Regions from separate parts of the Pseudoalteromonas sp. RB2-MNA-CIBAN-0110 genome, predicted to be linked through region 4. Evidence: predicted binding sites of a transcription regulator. Region 4 holds the regulator's gene; each other region holds the start of a gene.
What was found. The regulator sigma-54, encoded in region 4, starts transcription at its own class of promoters, with help from an activator protein. The targets are predictions, from matches to a motif close to GTTGGCACGNNNNTNGNNT.

Region 1 (4,169 bases), on a different contig from region 4:
TATTTAGAAATGTACTAAAAAATTACACCACGCTAGGTATAAGACGTATAGAAGTACCTGTAGGTATTTCGTACGGCGATGACATAGAAAAAGCAAAAGACGTTATAGTCGAAAAAATTAACGAATTTGACTTTGTAATACGCAAAGACGAAACCGCCGTATACGCTGAAGGCTTTGGTGACAGCAGCATCAACTTACTGGTGTGGTTTTGGATTAAATACCCAGGCGAGCCTGACTTTATGACGGTACGCCATAAAGGTATAGTTGCCGTTAAGCAAGCACTAGACGAGGCGGACATTAGTATTCCATTCCCAATTCGTACGCTCGACTTTGGCATTAAAGGGGGCGAAAAACTCGATGCCATGATTAGCGATAAAATAAGCCAGCAGTCATCAAATAAAGACAGTAGCGACGGTGCTGACTCTAGCCAAAGTGAGTAATTTAGTTAAAGCTCATTAGGCAAAAGCATTGGGAAATAGTTACTTACCAACAGCGCATTTTTACAGAGTAAAAATGCGCTTTTTAATTAGTTCAAGTCACTTTTCTTTATTCATTAATTATTTTCTCCAGCAGATTTTGTAACGTATTTTTTATAAGGTAAGTTTCCCTTTTATCTATTTATTATGCAATTATTGGTTATACAAGGTGTATTTTTTTAGATATTAGGATTACAAACAAATGAAGTTAAAGATTAAATGGTTTACAAAAATAATTTTATTTTCAAGCCTAGTTATTAGCTTTATTTCAGTAGGTAACGAATATAATGCTAAATATGATGTGAGTTATAAATTAAATATAGATAACAATACCGCTGAAATACTTTTTCTCGATAAAAACAAAAACCTTACCTCTACATTAATCTTACCAAATAAAGCGGCATATATTGAAAAAGAGAAGTTACGAGAGTTTTGTAGCTCAGATGATGTTTTATGCCCTAGAAAAAGTTATGAAAGTAACGTTATCACTTGGTCACCTGATAATGAATATTTAGCTGTGTTTGTGGGTAATACAAAAGGGTTTTGGTTTATCCCCAGTAAAGAGATAACAAAAGCCGCATTCAATAAAAATAATGTAGTTAAAGTCGGCGTACATACTCAAAACGATAAAATAAATATTGCTCTATTTCATGGCGCGGCAGGATGGGTTGATAATCATCATTACGTTTTTTCAGCGGGTTTAAGTGGTGACAATTTTGTTTATAAGTTTAATCCAAAAACAAAGGAACTTAAGGGTTTTCCTTTTGAGCTAAATGAAGATTCTACGGTAAGCAGTTTTAAAGAAGTTTTTGTTGAAAGTTTTAATTCACAAAAAAGTAGTTTTAAATTAAGTGATGTTATTCAACAACTAGATAAATTGAAATAACTACAAAAAATAAACATAAAAAAGCGCAGCTTGTGTTGGAGTAACAAGCCGCGCTTATGAATTAGTTATACAAATAAGTTTATGTGGTGCGTATTAAATAACACTAATTTTATTACGAATGATTTTAACCCCATCCATATTTTCTAAAAACTTTTGAGCCAGTGCGCGCTGAAAACCAGTTTGTGCTTCACCGTATAAATCTACTTCCCCATTTTTTACCTGCACACGAATATCACTTAACGCTAGGTTAGGATTAGTTCGTAGGGTGTTGGTGATAGCTTGTTGTAAGTTAGGTTGAGTGGCTACACTGCTTACTACGGCCATGTTGGTTGCTGCACTTACTTTTGTAGCGCAAGCTAATAAAAATAAACAACAAAATGATACTAAAGCGATAGTTAACTTGAAGCGGTTCATAACTTAATCCTTACATTACGGTGAATAGTGCAGCCACAATATGGAAATTCCATCGGCTAGGTTATCTTTGTAGTTACAATTTCGGTGCCAATATTAACGCTATGAAATATAAGGGAATTTTATTAAGTGGGAATTCAGGTGGGCAAAAATTACATTTAAATGAGTATGAGTTACATGCTTGGGTTACATATGTAACAGGTACAAACAGCAGAGCCTGCAAGGCTTGCATTAAAAAGCCGACAAAAGTCGGCTTAGTATAAAAATGTTTTAGGTTACTTTTTCTTTTTAACCTTAGCCTTTTTCTTGGCTTTCATTTTTACTGGATCTTTACGCTTTTTAGCTGGTGGCTTAGCTTCTTTATGCTGTGGCTCAACACCTCTAATTACACGGCGTTTTAATTTTTGTTCAACGTAGCGCTCTACTTTATATAAAATACCAATATCGTGTGCTTCAACTAGCGATATTGCTATCCCTTTTTTACCAGCACGGCCAGTACGACCAATACGGTGTACATATACGTCGGCAGTACGCGGCATATCAAAGTTAATAACGTGGCTGATGTCAGACACGTCAATACCACGTGCAGCTACGTCGGTAGCAACTAATATGCTTGTTTTGCCACTGTGGAAGTTTTCCATGGCTTTCATACGTTTGTCTTGTGGCATTTCGCCGCGTAACCACGCCGCTTTTACATCATTAGTTGTAAGTTCGCCAATCAATGTTTCTAAGCGTTCGCGAGTTTTAACAAACACAATCGCTTTAGTTACGTCAGGGTTTTTTAGCGTATTAACTAATAATTCAAGTTTGTGATGATAATCGTCGGCTAAATGTACCCATTGGTGAATTTTAGCTTTTTCTTTACGTGACGATTCGGCTTCTAATAGAGCTGGGTCGTTTAATGTTTTTTCAGCAAACCTTTCTACGCTGTCACCTTCAAGTGTTGCTGAGAATAAAAAACATTGGCGACGATTTTTAGCTTCGTCACAAATACGGCTCATTTCTTTTTTGAAACCCATATCTAACATGCGATCTGCTTCATCAATAATAAGCATTTCTACGTGTTCAGCATGAAAGTTTTCGGTTTCTAGGTATTCCATTAATCGACCTGGTGTGGCGATTAAAATATCATTATTTTTTTCAAAAATTTCTTTATGCGTGCCGTAGTTAATACCGCCTGTTACTACACCAATTTTTAGGTGTGTGCGTTTAGCTAGCAGTTCACATTGTTCATGAATTTGATAAGCCAGCTCACGAGTCGGGGTCATAATGAGTACGCGCGCAAAACCAGGGTCACGACGTGGGAAATCCAGTAAGTACTGAATAGCCGGAATTAAAAATGCCGCTGTTTTACCTGTACCAGTAGGCGCAGATGCTAAAATATCGCGCCCCTGTAGTGCTTCAGGAATAGCTTGTTGTTGAATGCTGGTTGGCGTCTCGTAGCCCATTTTATTAATGGCATCGAGTAGCTTGTTATCAAGATCAAATTCAGAAAATTGCATAGAGTGTCTAAAATAAGGGACAATTACCCTGATTATACGCGCTATGCTGCGCTTGGTGAATGAAAAGGTGAAAAAATGTCTGGTTTTGTATTTAAACAATTTAAAGTTGAACACGACCACTGTGCAATGAAAGTTTCTACCGATGGCATTTTGCTTGGCGCATGGGCTAATTTAAGCGGTGCAAAGTCATTACTTGATATAGGCACCGGCACTGGCTTGTTAGCACTAATGTGTAAGCAGCGCAGTAATGAGCTTGATATAACTGCGGTAGAAATTGACGAAAGCGCCTATACCCAAGCATTACAAAATGTAGCTAATAGTCCGTGGCCAACTATAAGTATTACGCACCAAACTATTCAAAGCTTTAGTAGTGAAGTTAAATTTGACGTGGTTATCTCTAATCCACCGTATTTTAATCACAGTTTAAAAGGCGATAATGTTGCGCGTAATACCGCACGCCATACCGACGGCCTAAGTTTTGAAGAGTTAATTAATGCGTTTAAACATTTAAGCCATAGTGGTTCTCGCTTTAGCTTAATACTCCCAAGCGTTGAAGGCGCATTATTTATTGAGCTTGCTACTCAAAATGGGCTTTATTTAAATACTCATTGCCAAGTAAAAGCCACGCCCAACAAAGATATTAGCCGCAGTTTAATGACATTTAGCTACGTAAAAAGCGATATAGAATCATCAACCCTGTGTATTAGAAACTTAGATAATACCTACACTGCTGATTATATAGCCCTGTGCAAAGCATTTTATTTGAAAATGTGAAGCAATTGTAAAATAGGAACGAATAACGCAAACTGACTAAAACCTATTGTTGAGAACAGATATGGATAGTCAGTTACCAAAATCTTTTATAATTATACTTGCCGTATTACAGGCTATTGC
Region 2 (4,169 bases), on a different contig from region 4:
GGCTGTGCAGGCTCTACTGGTGGTGGTATGAAAGTAGTGCGCGTGTTCTTACTGTACTTGCAGGGTGTGCGTGAGCTTAATCGTTTGGTGCACCCACGGGCTATATATTCAATCAAGCTGGGTCGAAAGGCGTTGCCAGACAAAGTAGTAGAAGCCGTGTGGGGATTTTTCTCTGCATATGCGTTGGTGTTTATTATTATTATGTTAGCGCTTATGGGCACGGGTATGGATAACATAACTGCGTTCTCAGCCACTGCGGCTTGTTTAAATAACTTAGGTCCAGGTCTGGGAGATGTAGCATCGCATTATGGCGCTATAACCGATGGTGCTAAATGGTTGCTTACCATTGCAATGGTGTTTGGTCGTTTAGAAATATTTACTTTATTAGTGTTATTTACGCCTACTTTTTGGCGTGGATAAACGAGTGGCTTAAGTTTTAAATTACGAACTATTGGGAAAGGGATATGCCAACAAATTTAGAAAAGCTAAAGCATATAAGTGTAGGCAGCTTAGTCGACCTAGAAATATTAACACCTACAAGCAGTAAGCGTGTTAAAACTGAATTAGTTGGTTTACTCGATAAACAGTTTATTATTTTAAATTATCCCAATGCAAAGCGTTTACCTGCGGCGAGTGACTATTTACGTGATGGCGTAATGGTTGTTGTAAGAGCGCTTATTGAAGGTAGTGGTGGGCAAGTTATTGCGTTTCGCCAGCAAATTATGTCGGTAGCCTCTCATCCCGCTAAACTCGTGTTTATAAACTTTCCAAAGCAAGTGCAGTTATTTGCGCTACGCTCACAAACACGCATACCTACCTTATTACCTGCAAAGCTAAAACTAAGTGACGATAGGGTACTTGAAGGCCTTATTAAAGACATTTCACTCACTGGTGTAATGTTTGATATTAGAGGCGATCAGCAAGTTGAAAGTATTAAAGATATGCAATGCACTGTCGTACTTAATAGCAGTGATAAAGATTTTGAAGGTGAAATTTGCAGTGTTAAAGAGCATGCCGCAGGTGTGCACTGTGGAATTAAGCTACTAGCAAGCGAGGATGAAATGAAAGCCTTTATGAAAGAGCATTTTATAGACCCTTCTGCGCTTGAGCCTACCGTTGAATAAATAGGTTTTCGCTTATTTGCAACAAAAAGGCATTTTACGTCAGTATTTATAAAATGTTTTTTTCTCTTTCATAATTAAAATTATTATTTAAATAAAACAAATGATTACGTATTATTTTTTACAGCTTATTTTTTGTTATTAAAGCTTCCTCGTTAAAATTTATCTCAATTATTCTTTTAAATCCCTCCTTTTAAAACCATACATTTAAAAATGTATCTTTTTATATAAACATAACTATATGTTTTTAATGGTTTTAATGTAGACCCTTTAAAACGTGTTGCTAAAGGGCAACAATAATTATTCTAAAAACGCCTTCTTGTTATACGTTATATATTTAACTTATTGAAAATTAATAGCTTTTAAATGTTGGCATCTAAGTTGTAATAGTCTAAGTGTACTGAACGAAATCGTGATTCAAAGTGAAATACTTAATCGCACACACATAAATTTGAAGGATACATATTATGAAAAGCATTAATAAAACTTTAGCACTTATCGCTATTGCATCTTCTTCGGCCGCTTTTGCTGCAACAGATTTTGACACACTGGATGTAGACGGCAGTGGCACAATTAGCCAAGCAGAAGCATCAGTAGATGCAAAGCTAATGAGCATGTTTTCTGAGCTTGATACTGACCAAAATGGTGAGTTATCAAAAGAAGAATTTTCAGAAGCTTAATTAAAAAGTATTTATCCTGAGTTGCCAAAGACACCTAAGTAGGCAAGGGAGCTTACGAAAGAGGATAACAAGGAAGTGGAAAATTACGTTTTAAGTTAAACGAAGCAATTTTTTTGATAGAACATTGAAGGATTAAGTTATGAAACATTTAAATAAAGCATTAGCACTTATAGTACTAGCATCTTCTTCCGCTGCATTTGCAGCATCAGATTTTGACAGCCTTGATATCGATGGTAGCGGCACAATTAGCCCAAGCGAAGCGGCAGTCGATACAGATTTAATGGCTGAATTTATTGAGCTAGATACCGACGGTAGCGGCGAGCTTTCTAAAGAAGAATTCGCTAATTACTAATTACTAATTACTAATTACTAATTACTAATTACTAATTAATCTTTTCAGATTAAACATTTTTCACAGTCAGGGATCTTTGAAAAGGACTTCCCATATTACTAGGAATATTATTATGAAAACATTAAATACAACACTTGCAGTTATCGTTTTAGCATCTTCATCAGCAGCATATGCCGCAGTAGATTTTGCCTCTTTTGATGCAGATGGTAACGGTGCTATTACAATGGAAGAAGCAAAGGTTAACCCTCAGCTTGTAAAGATTTTTGATGATTTGGATACTGATGGTAATGGTGAAATCTCTAAAGAAGAGTTTTCAAAAGTACAGTAATCAATATTTAAGCATACTCCATTAAAGCCGCCTTAGTCAGCGGCTTTTTTGTGTATTAAATTAACTAATTAGAGTAACTAGTTAAAGGAATATAGCACTTACTTGGAATAGTTTTTCTACAACGGTAATGTGTTTTTTGTCGATTAAAAACATGATGACATGATCGCCCGACATAATAATTGTATCATCGTGAGCTATCAACACATCGTCATTACGTACTATTGCCCCAATGGTTGTACCTGCAGGAAGTTTTATGTCGGCAATCGCGCGCCCAACCACTTTAGATGTGTTTTCATCACCATGAGCAACCGCTTCAATGGCTTCTGCTGCGCCTTTACGCAGTGAATACACGTTAACAATATCACCACGGCGTACGTGCGTTAATAACGCTGATATAGTTGCTTGTTGTGGCGATATGGCAATATCTATTTCGCCGCCTTGTACCAAATCAACGTAAGCTCCACGTTGAATAAGTACCATGGTTTTTTGTGCGCCCATACGTTTTGCAAGCATGGCCGACATAATGTTTGCTTCATCGTCGTTGGTTACGGCAATAAATACATCGACTTGTTCAATATGCTCTTCTGAGAGCAGTTCTTGATCAGATGCGTCACCACAAAAAACGACCGTGTTATCGAGCATTTCTGAGAGTTGCTCGGCACGTTCTTTACTGCGTTCAATTAGTTTAACGGTGTGGTTTTTTTCAAGTGAGCGGGCAAGGCCTGCCCCAATGTTACCGCCACCAGCTATCATAATTTTTTTGTACGAACGCTCAAGTTTTTGTAGCTCGTTCATTACTGCGCGTATATGTTTTGTAGCGGCAATAAAGAATACTTCGTCATCGGCTTCAATAACGGTGGTACCCAGTGGTTTGATTGCTTTACCTTGACGATAAATAGCGGCAACACGAGTTTCTACATTAGGAATATGTTCTTTAAGTGCAGATAACGCATAACCTACTAATAAACCCCCATAGTAAGCTTTTACGGCCACTAACGACAGCATACCATCGGCAAACTGCAATACTTGCAAAGCACCAGGGTAGTCAATTAAACGGCGAATATACTTAGTGACCAGTGCTTCGGGAGCAATGTAATGATCGATTGGTAAATCATCGTTTTGAAATAGTTTTTCGCGGTATTTTAAATATTGCTCCGAGCGAATACGGGCAATTTTTGTGGGCGTTTTAAAAATACTGTACGCCACTTGGCATGCAACCATGTTCACTTCATCTGAACTGGTTACCGCTATAATCATATCGGCATCTTCAGCGCCTGCACGGCGTAATACATCAGGATGTGCACTGTGGCCCATAACCCCTTGTAAGTCGTACTTATCTTGAAGTTCACGTAATCGGTTACCGTCTATATCAACAACGGTAATTTCGTTTTGTTCGCCAACTAAGTTTTCAGCAAGCGTAGCACCAACTTGCCCGGCACCGAGTATAATTATTTTCATTATTTACCCGTGGTATTGATCATAATTTAATTAAAAAAATAGCCATTTAATGTTTCATAAATGGCTAACTATTTAGTGTACGGCTATTAGGCTTTTTTAACTAGCTTAGCGTAATAAAATCCATCACTTTCACCGGGCAGTAACTGCAAACCTGGAGTTGTTACGGTATCATTTTCGTGTAGAGGTATATGTTCTACATCATCGTTATTAGCTAAAAACTTAGCAACTTG
Region 3 (4,169 bases), on a different contig from region 4:
ATCGCATTCTGGTGTAGCAAGTTTATTTTTTGATGCATTAGCGCAGGAAAATATTAATGTGGTTTTAGTCTCGACTTCTGAGATCAAAATTTCAGTTTTAATAGATGAAAAGTACCTAGAGTTGGCAGTTCGTGCATTACACAAAGCATTTTTAACAGAAAATGGATAGATTGAGAGTTTTTACTTACTTTTCAGTCTAATTTTCATTAGTATGTTTAAGCGGAATCTTATAATTTTTATTGGAACATGGGAGCAAGAGAATGCTAATACTAACTCGTAGAGTAGGTGAAACCCTAATGATTGGTGACGAAGTAACAGTTACTGTTCTAGGTGTTAAAGGAAATCAAGTTCGAATCGGTGTTAATGCACCAAAAGACGTATCAGTGCATCGTGAAGAGATTTACATGCGCATACAAGCTGAAAAGTCGAACCCTAATCCGGGCAATGCTTAATCAACACGTATACGTAGTTGAGTAATTAACTCAACTAGTCAAAAAGCCACTCACTGAGTGGCTTTTTTGTTTATAAAAACGAGTGTTTCTGGGGTTAGTATTTGTTTTGAAATGTACTGCATTCCGCTTTTATTTTTAATAATAATACCTTGCTGAGTATCTATTACTTCGCTTATGTCTTGCCAAGTTAGCTGAAAGCTTTTGTAATGATTAGCCGATTTAATGCCTTCTTCATCAAAGGTAAGTGTTACCTCAGAGCCTGACGCTCTGCTGAGCATTTGTCTGGTTACCCACCAAGGTCTGCGATAGTAAAAAGCGACGCACTCTAGTACACCTAGCATGATCATAAACGATCCTAAGTAATGATCGTTTAAAACATAAATGCCAAATAAACCAAGCGCAACGAGGAGTACAAGTAAAAAGTACTTAGGTTTGGCGCGCTTACTGTAGGGGAGTGACTCGTCAAAGCACTCGTAAAAGTAAGGTTTATCTAGTGTGTAGGTTGTTGTAAATGCCATATTGCCTTGCTTTAAATATCGTTTTTTTTATTTTAACAAGCTAACCGCTAAATGAGCAGCTTTATAGTCAGTGATTTTATTACAGACACAAAAAAAACGGCCCTAAGGCCGTTTTTTAGCGTTACAAGAAGAATTAACAGTTAGTTTCTTCAGCGTTTACGCCTTCTTTAACATTTTCACATGCATCTTCTACTTTGTTTTGCACGTCAGTTACTGCTTCGTCAATACGTTCGCCTGCGTCTTCTGCATGATTGTCTTCACAACCCATGATGAAGAAACTTGCGAATAGACCGATTAGTGCTGCTTTTACAGTTGTTGAATTCATAATGTAATTCCTTGTAAGTGTTGATTAAATTTTAGTGTTTGTTAGTTGAATGCTTTATCTACCTGGGTGATTTACCACGTAGTGCACCTGAAACTAATGAGATCACTAAAAGTACTAAAAATATAAAAAATATAATTTTTGCTATACCAGCTGCGGCACCTGCGATGCCACCAAAACCTAACACTGCAGCGATTAAAGCAATAACTAAAAATGTAATTGTCCAGCGTAACATTGTTTTCTCCTTGGTTATCAAATTTGCTCACAATAACTAATGCCAGTTATATGCCAAAGTTTATTTTTGTTTTATATCAGCTAGTTATGGTTTTTAACTGTGTTTTTAGTTATTAGTTAGTTAGTAATTTTTACGCTTTGTTATGTAAGTTATTCACACTGTTACAAGTTACCGGTAAATATTCACTAAAAATAATGTTTTTGGTAAGACCAATTAACAATTGATGTGTGTTTTTGTACTTATTATAAAATTTGGCGGTTATTTTTATTAAGTTGAATAGTTAATTAACAACTTCCATATAACTATTAGCTATAGTCGTTATTTTCTGTATGTATTGTAGGGCGCATGATTGCTGGGTTATGGCATGTAAATTTGTTGAGTGTTATGTTGTTTATAGTTTAATTGGTTTTACCAATTTACAAGATGTAGACAAAGCGACTAGTTTTGTTATTATCCAGTGAATAAATATTTAATTAAATCGATTTTTTATTTTCGATATGGGTTTCAAGGGGGAGAAAAATGGATATAGGTGCTCTACTCACAACGGCTGGTAGCTTAATGCTAACTGGTATGGTTGGGGTGTTTGTATTTCTGTCGATATTAATTGGTGCAGTAACGCTTATGTCTAATTTGGTGACGCGCTATAGCGAACCAGAGGCATCACCAGCTAAATCACCGTCTTTTAAATCTCAAGGTGTGCCTAATGAGCACATCGCTGCTATTAGTGCTGCCATTGCTCAGTACAAATCAAATAATAAATAAGGGGCACACACATGGCTAAATTAAAATTAACAGAATTGGTATTACGCGATGCGCACCAATCATTGCTCGCAACACGTATGCGCCTAGACGATATGCTACCTATTGCTAGCAAGCTAGATGATGCAGGTTATTGGTCTATTGAATCGTGGGGCGGTGCTACATTTGATTCGTGTATTCGTTATTTAGGCGAAGATCCTTGGGAGCGTATTCGTGCGCTTAAAAAAGCGATGCCTAATACTAAACAGCAAATGCTATTACGCGGTCAAAACCTATTAGGCTACCGCCATTACGCTGATGATGTAGTTGAAAAGTTTGTAGAACGCGCACATAAAAATGGCGTTGACGTATTTCGTATTTTCGATGCAATGAACGATGTACGTAACCTAGAAACAGCGATTAAAGCGGCTATAAAAGTAGGCGCGCATGCTCAAGGTACTATTTCGTACACGGTAAGTCCTGTTCATACGCTTGATATGTGGCTGACTCTTGCTAAGCAATTAGAAGATTTAGGCTGTCACTCAATTTGTATTAAAGACATGGCGGGTTTATTAAAGCCGTACGATGCTGAAAAACTAATTAAAGCACTTAAAGAAACCGTATCGGTTCCTATTGCTATGCAGTGCCACGCTACAACAGGTTTAAGTACTGCGACTTATCAAAAAGCGATTGATGCAGGCATTGATATGCTTGATACCGCTATTTCATCAATGAGTATGACTTACGGACACACAGCAACTGAAACTATTGTATCGATAGTTGAAGGAACTGAGCGCGATACTGACCTTGATTTAAATCATCTAGAAGAAATTGCTGCTTACTTTAGAGATGTACGTAAAAAATATGCGGCATTTGAAGGTAGCTTAAAAGGGGTTGATGGTCGTATTTTACTAGCTCAAGTACCTGGTGGCATGCTTACAAACATGGAAAACCAACTTAAAGAGCAAGGCGCGGCAGATAAGCTTAATGAAGTTTTACTTGAGATCCCACGTGTACGTGAAGATCTTGGCTTTTTACCTTTAGTAACACCCACGTCGCAAATTGTAGGTACTCAAGCAGTACTTAACGTGCTAACCGGTGAGCGTTATAAAACAATTACTAAAGAAACTGCTGGCGTATTAAAAGGTGAATATGGCTTAACACCAGCACCAATGAATAAAGAGCTACAAGAGCGTGTGCTTGATGGAGCAGAGGTTATTACTTGTCGCCCTGCAGATAACATTGCACCAGAGCTTGCAACGCTTGAAGCTGAATTATTAAAAGAAGCGCAAGAGCAAGGTTTAACACTTGCTGATGAGCAAATTGATGACGTACTAACTTATGCATTATTTCCGCAGGTTGGTTTGAAATTTATTAAAAATCGTAATAACCCTGATGCATTTGAGCCTATTCCTACCGTTGAAGATAAGAGCAATAAGGCAGCACCAAAATCAGGATCAAATAATAACAGCGTTAAAGCTGAGCAATACAGCGTAAAAGTAGATGGTAAAGTTTACGACGTAGTAGTGGCGCAAGGTGGTGAGCTAAAAGAGGTAACATTAAAAGACTCTGAGCACATTCCTCAATCTGCTTCAGTTGCATCAGGTGAAACCCTTAACGCACCTTTAGCCGGTAATATTTTTAAGATTAAGGTAAAAGCTGGGCAAGTTGTTAACGAAGGTGATGTAGTGATTATTATGGAAGCCATGAAAATGGAAACTGAAATACGCGCTACGCATACAGGAACAATTGCTGAAGTGTTAGTTGGTGAAGGCGATGCTGTAACTACCGGCGACGCTATGATTGCATTAGCTTAGGAGTAAATAGAGGATGGAAGGTATTTTAAACCTCTGGAATGCGACAGGCATTGCTAACTTTACAATCCCATCATTAATTATGATTGC
Region 4 (4,169 bases):
GTAATTCTTTTTCTTTTTTGATGGCTAAATCAAGAGGCAACGAGTCAATTGATAGTGGGTGTAATCTACGAGTTTCAGAAAAACGTTTGATCAATGTTTGATCGTCGCTATCTAAATAAAATAAAGTAGGTTTTGCAAAGCCAGGCAAGTATTCAAGAATATCGTTAAATTCATCTTGTTGCTTAGGGATGTTACGCACATCAATGCTAACAGCAATTTTATCATAGCTATCAGACACACTGCGAACTAATGAAGGAAGCAAGTTAACTGGAATATTATCTACGCAATAATAACCTAAATCTTCTACAACGCGTAAAGCAACCGACTTTCCAGAACCAGAGCGGCCGCTTATGATAATTAACTCCATTTAACACCCTTTATAAAACTATGATTGATTGACAATAACTTGGTAAAGCTCAGTATCTGATTTTGCACTGCGTAACTGTTTACAAAAATCTTTGTTGTTTAGTTTATCAGCAATGGTTGCTAGAGTCTTTAAGTGCTGCTGGTTATCGCCATCTGGTACGATGAGTGCGACGAAAATATCAACAGGGCGATTATCGATTGCATCAAAATTTATTGGAGTTTCGCTAACGAGTACTAAAGCCAAAGGCTCTTCTGCACCGCTCATTCTTCCATGAGGAATGGCAATGCCACGCCCTATACCTGTACTACCGAGTTTCTCTCTGCTCATTAAAGCATTAAGAATATCTTGTTGCGGTAAATACGGAAGTTTGTCGTGAGCAAGTTCGCTAATGAACTCTAAAATTCTTTTTTTGCTATTAAAAAGGACCGCAGCTTTGCTGCAGTCCTGGCATATAAGTGAGCTTAATTTCATCATATTAGTGTCGAGCAAGCTTCTCTTTGTGTTTAATTACTTGTCGATCGAGCTTGTCGATCAACGAGTCAATGGCGGCATACATATCTTGATGTTCTGTAGAGGCAAATAGCTCAGCACCGCTTACGTGTATGGTGGCTTCTGCTTTTTGATTTAATTTTTCTACATCGAGAATGACATGAACATTATTAATATGATCAGAGTGTCTTTCTAGCTTCGCAAATTTGGTATTAATATAGTCTCTTAGTGAATCGGTTAATTCTACGTGACGACCAGTTAAGTTTAGTTGCATAAGCATTACCCTCTTTTTTTGCGTCTTAAATCAAACTTTTACGTTGATTTGACGGTGGAATAGCCAGAGATTCGCGGTATTTTGCGATTGTACGTCTCGCTACTTTAATTCCTTGCTCAGCCAATATATCCGCTATTTTGCTATCACTCAATGGTTTTGCTGAATTTTCTGCTGCGATTAATTTTCGGATAAGCGCACGGATTGCTGTAGATGAACATTCACCACCGTTTTCGGTGCTTACATGGCTTGAGAAAAAATATTTAAGCTCAAATATACCACGGGGTGTGTGCATATACTTTTGGGTTGTTACGCGCGAAATTGTTGATTCGTGCATTTCTACCATTTCAGCAACATCATTTAAAACCATTGGTTTCATGGCTTCAGGACCGTGTTCAAAAAAGCCTTGTTGTTGCTTAACAATACAATTTGTTACTTTTAATAGCGTGTCGTTTCTACTTTCTAAGCTTTTAATAAACCATTTAGCTTCTTGTAAATGCGAGCGAATAAACTGGCTGTCACCACTGGATTTTACAGTGCGAGACATTGCCGCGTATTGGCTATTAACACGAATTTTAGGCATGCTGTCTGGGTTTAACTCAACAACCCAGCGGCCTTTGATTTTTTTAACTGACACATCAGGAATAACATACTCAGATTCTTCTCTTACAATAGTATCTGCAGGTTTAGGGCTAAGAGTATGTATTAATGTCATTACTTCTTTAAGCTCTTCTTCTTTGAGCTTAGTTTTCTTCATTAATGTACGATAGTCACGAGCAGCTAATAAATCAATATGCTCGGTTAAAATCATTTTTGTTTCATTAATGTAAGGTGTTTCTTTATCAAACTGGTTTAGCTGAATACACAAACACTCTTGTAAACTACGTGCAGCAATACCAACAGGATCAAACAGTTGGATGCGTTTTAATACAGCTTCAATTTCATCAAGTTCGACTTCGTTATCATCTTCGTTTTCTTGATTAAAGCTTTCTAAAATCTCTTCGCAGCTTAGTGTTAAAATACCTGAATCATCGACGGCTTCTACAATAGCAATAGCAATAGCTTCGTCTGTAGGGCTAAATGGCGTTAGTTGTAACTGCCACATTAAATACTCATGGAGCGTTTCAGTAGAGGCGCCTTGGTATATTGATTCGTCTTCAGGCATCGGACCCGATGATGCTGCTGGGGCGGCACTCATGTACTCATCCCAACTAACATCCATAGCCATGTCGTCACTTAGCGTGTCTTTTGCAAGTGCTTCACCACTATCTTGTTCGTATTCGCTTGGAGCATCATCGGCAGATGCGCTAACAGTTATGTCATCTGTATCTGCTTTTTGCTCGTTTTTACCTGCAGCGTCTTCTGAATAGTCTGCTTCTTCAACCTCTAATAGCGGGTTGCTGTCGAGAGCTTCTTGTATTTCTTGCTGGAGATCCAATGTACTGAGTTGCAACAAACGAATAGCTTGTTGCAGCTGTGGAGTCATTGTAAGTTGCTGGCCCATGCGCAGCTGTAGTGATTGCCTCATGTATCTCTAACAATCCTTTTATGTTGTTATAATTAATACTAGCAGATGCTTAAAGACATGGCGTAAATGTTACAGCCTAAATTGCTCGCCTAAGTAAACATCGCGTACTGTTTTATCATTTAATACGTGTTCTGGAGTACCTGATGCAATCAGCTCCCCATGAGAAACAATGTAGGCTTTTTCACAAACATCAAGGGTTTCTCTTACGTTATGATCGGTAATTAATACACCAATCCCACGATTTTTAAGATGTTCTATTATTTTCTTTATGTCTAACACCGAAATCGGGTCAACACCTGCAAATGGTTCATCCAGTAATATAAATTTAGGATCTGCTGCCAGCGCACGTGCTATTTCAACACGACGACGTTCGCCACCTGACAATGCCATGCCTTGGCTATCACGAATGTGTTGTATGCTAAATTCATCTAATAATTTATCGAGAGTGTCTTCTCTAGCTTGTTTATTTAACTCTTTGCGCGTTTCTAAAATGGCCATTAAGTTTTGATAAACAGTCAGCTTTCTGAATATTGAAGACTCTTGCGGTAAGTAGCCAATGCCTAATCTAGCACGACTATGCATAGGTAAAAGAGTAATATCGTTATCGTCTATCGATATTTTACCTTTGTCGCTAGGTACAAGTCCTACTATCATATAAAACGTGGTGGTTTTACCTGCGCCGTTAGGGCCAAGTAAGCCAACAATACTGCCAGCTTTGACTTCAAGGCCGACGTTTTTTACAACTTCACGGCCTTTATAGCTCTTTGCTAATAGCTCTGCTTTTAATGTGCTCATGGTTGACCTTTGTCGCTTTTTTTACTTTTTTTAGTCTCGATTGGCACTAAAATTGTGTGAACGCGGTCAGTTGAGTTTTCATCTTTTTCGGCACTGATTAGCTGCTGCTCTATATCGTAGGTAATGCTTTTAGCATTTATTTTTTGTCCCGCTTGCGATACTTGTGCATTACCAACAAGCGTTAAAAAACGCTTAGATACATCATAACGTACTTCGTCAGCACTGGCGCTCATAGTCGTGCCATCTGATTGCTTTTCTTCAAAGTGCGCAGGGCTACCTGTAGCAATTAATAATTGTTTATTATCACCAAGTTCATCGCGTTTATGTACTTCTAAGCGGTCGGCTGTGATACGGCGATTACCGTGAATAATTTCAACGTTTTTCTCAAAAATCCCGACATTAGCTTTTAATTGACCTTCTTGCTTATCGGCGCTTATTGAAATTTGATTTGCAGTCGGTTGCGTGTTTTGCTCTGCAGCACTACTATTAAACGCTAGTATAAGTGTAGGAATAATAAGTGATTTTAATATTTTATTGGTCATAATATATGGTTCGCGTATGGTTAATTAGTTTTATCACTTCGGTTTTTAAGTCGGCTTCTAGGCCTTTACCAGTGATTTTTAAATTGGGTCCAGTGATGATAACGGGTTGCTCCGAACGCATTGTTAATAGCTTTATATCTACCTGAATATTATCAGCATTGATTTTGTCTATCATGG

Region 1: the regulator sigma-54 is predicted to act here: its motif matches at 1,850-1,868, upstream of AAEY68_RS01365 (BON domain-containing protein).
Region 2: the regulator sigma-54 is predicted to act here: its motif matches at 1,490-1,508, upstream of AAEY68_RS15025 (EF-hand domain-containing protein).
Region 3: the regulator sigma-54 is predicted to act here: its motif matches at 1,567-1,585, upstream of AAEY68_RS16670 (DUF1328 domain-containing protein).

Annotation. Positions count from the first base shown of each region.
Region 1 is NZ_JBEOOQ010000002.1:10,869-15,037, reverse strand. Features, by position in the region: gene AAEY68_RS01375 (mechanosensitive ion channel family protein) at 1-440, shown strand, start outside; gene AAEY68_RS01370 (hypothetical protein) at 679-1,362, shown strand; gene AAEY68_RS01365 (BON domain-containing protein) at 1,456-1,776, opposite strand; gene srmB (ATP-dependent RNA helicase SrmB) at 2,049-3,275, opposite strand; gene AAEY68_RS01355 (tRNA1(Val) (adenine(37)-N6)-methyltransferase) at 3,351-4,049, shown strand; gene AAEY68_RS01350 (DUF4153 domain-containing protein) at 4,111-4,169, shown strand, end outside.
Region 2 is NZ_JBEOOQ010000032.1:10,176-14,344, reverse strand. Features, by position in the region: gene AAEY68_RS15035 (TrkH family potassium uptake protein) at 1-420, shown strand, start outside; gene AAEY68_RS15030 (flagellar brake domain-containing protein) at 465-1,124, shown strand; gene AAEY68_RS15025 (EF-hand domain-containing protein) at 1,589-1,801, shown strand; gene AAEY68_RS15020 (EF-hand domain-containing protein) at 1,941-2,153, shown strand; gene AAEY68_RS15015 (EF-hand domain-containing protein) at 2,266-2,481, shown strand; gene trkA (Trk system potassium transporter TrkA) at 2,563-3,939, opposite strand; gene rsmB (16S rRNA (cytosine(967)-C(5))-methyltransferase RsmB) at 4,026-4,169, opposite strand, start outside.
Region 3 is NZ_JBEOOQ010000039.1:21,673-25,841, reverse strand. Features, by position in the region: gene AAEY68_RS16690 (aspartate kinase) at 1-169, shown strand, start outside; gene csrA (carbon storage regulator CsrA) at 261-452, shown strand; gene AAEY68_RS16680 (YcxB family protein) at 503-970, opposite strand; gene AAEY68_RS16675 (hypothetical protein) at 1,104-1,295, opposite strand; gene AAEY68_RS16670 (DUF1328 domain-containing protein) at 1,354-1,527, opposite strand; gene AAEY68_RS16665 (OadG family protein) at 2,047-2,289, shown strand; gene oadA (sodium-extruding oxaloacetate decarboxylase subunit alpha) at 2,301-4,082, shown strand; gene AAEY68_RS16655 (sodium ion-translocating decarboxylase subunit beta) at 4,096-4,169, shown strand, end outside.
Region 4 is NZ_JBEOOQ010000014.1:70,496-74,664, reverse strand. Features, by position in the region: gene rapZ (RNase adapter RapZ) at 1-367, opposite strand, end outside; gene ptsN (PTS IIA-like nitrogen regulatory protein PtsN) at 386-838, opposite strand; gene hpf (ribosome hibernation promoting factor) at 843-1,130, opposite strand; gene AAEY68_RS09155 (RNA polymerase factor sigma-54) at 1,156-2,655, opposite strand; gene lptB (LPS export ABC transporter ATP-binding protein) at 2,725-3,450, opposite strand; gene lptA (lipopolysaccharide transport periplasmic protein LptA) at 3,447-3,992, opposite strand; gene lptC (LPS export ABC transporter periplasmic protein LptC) at 3,982-4,169, opposite strand, start outside.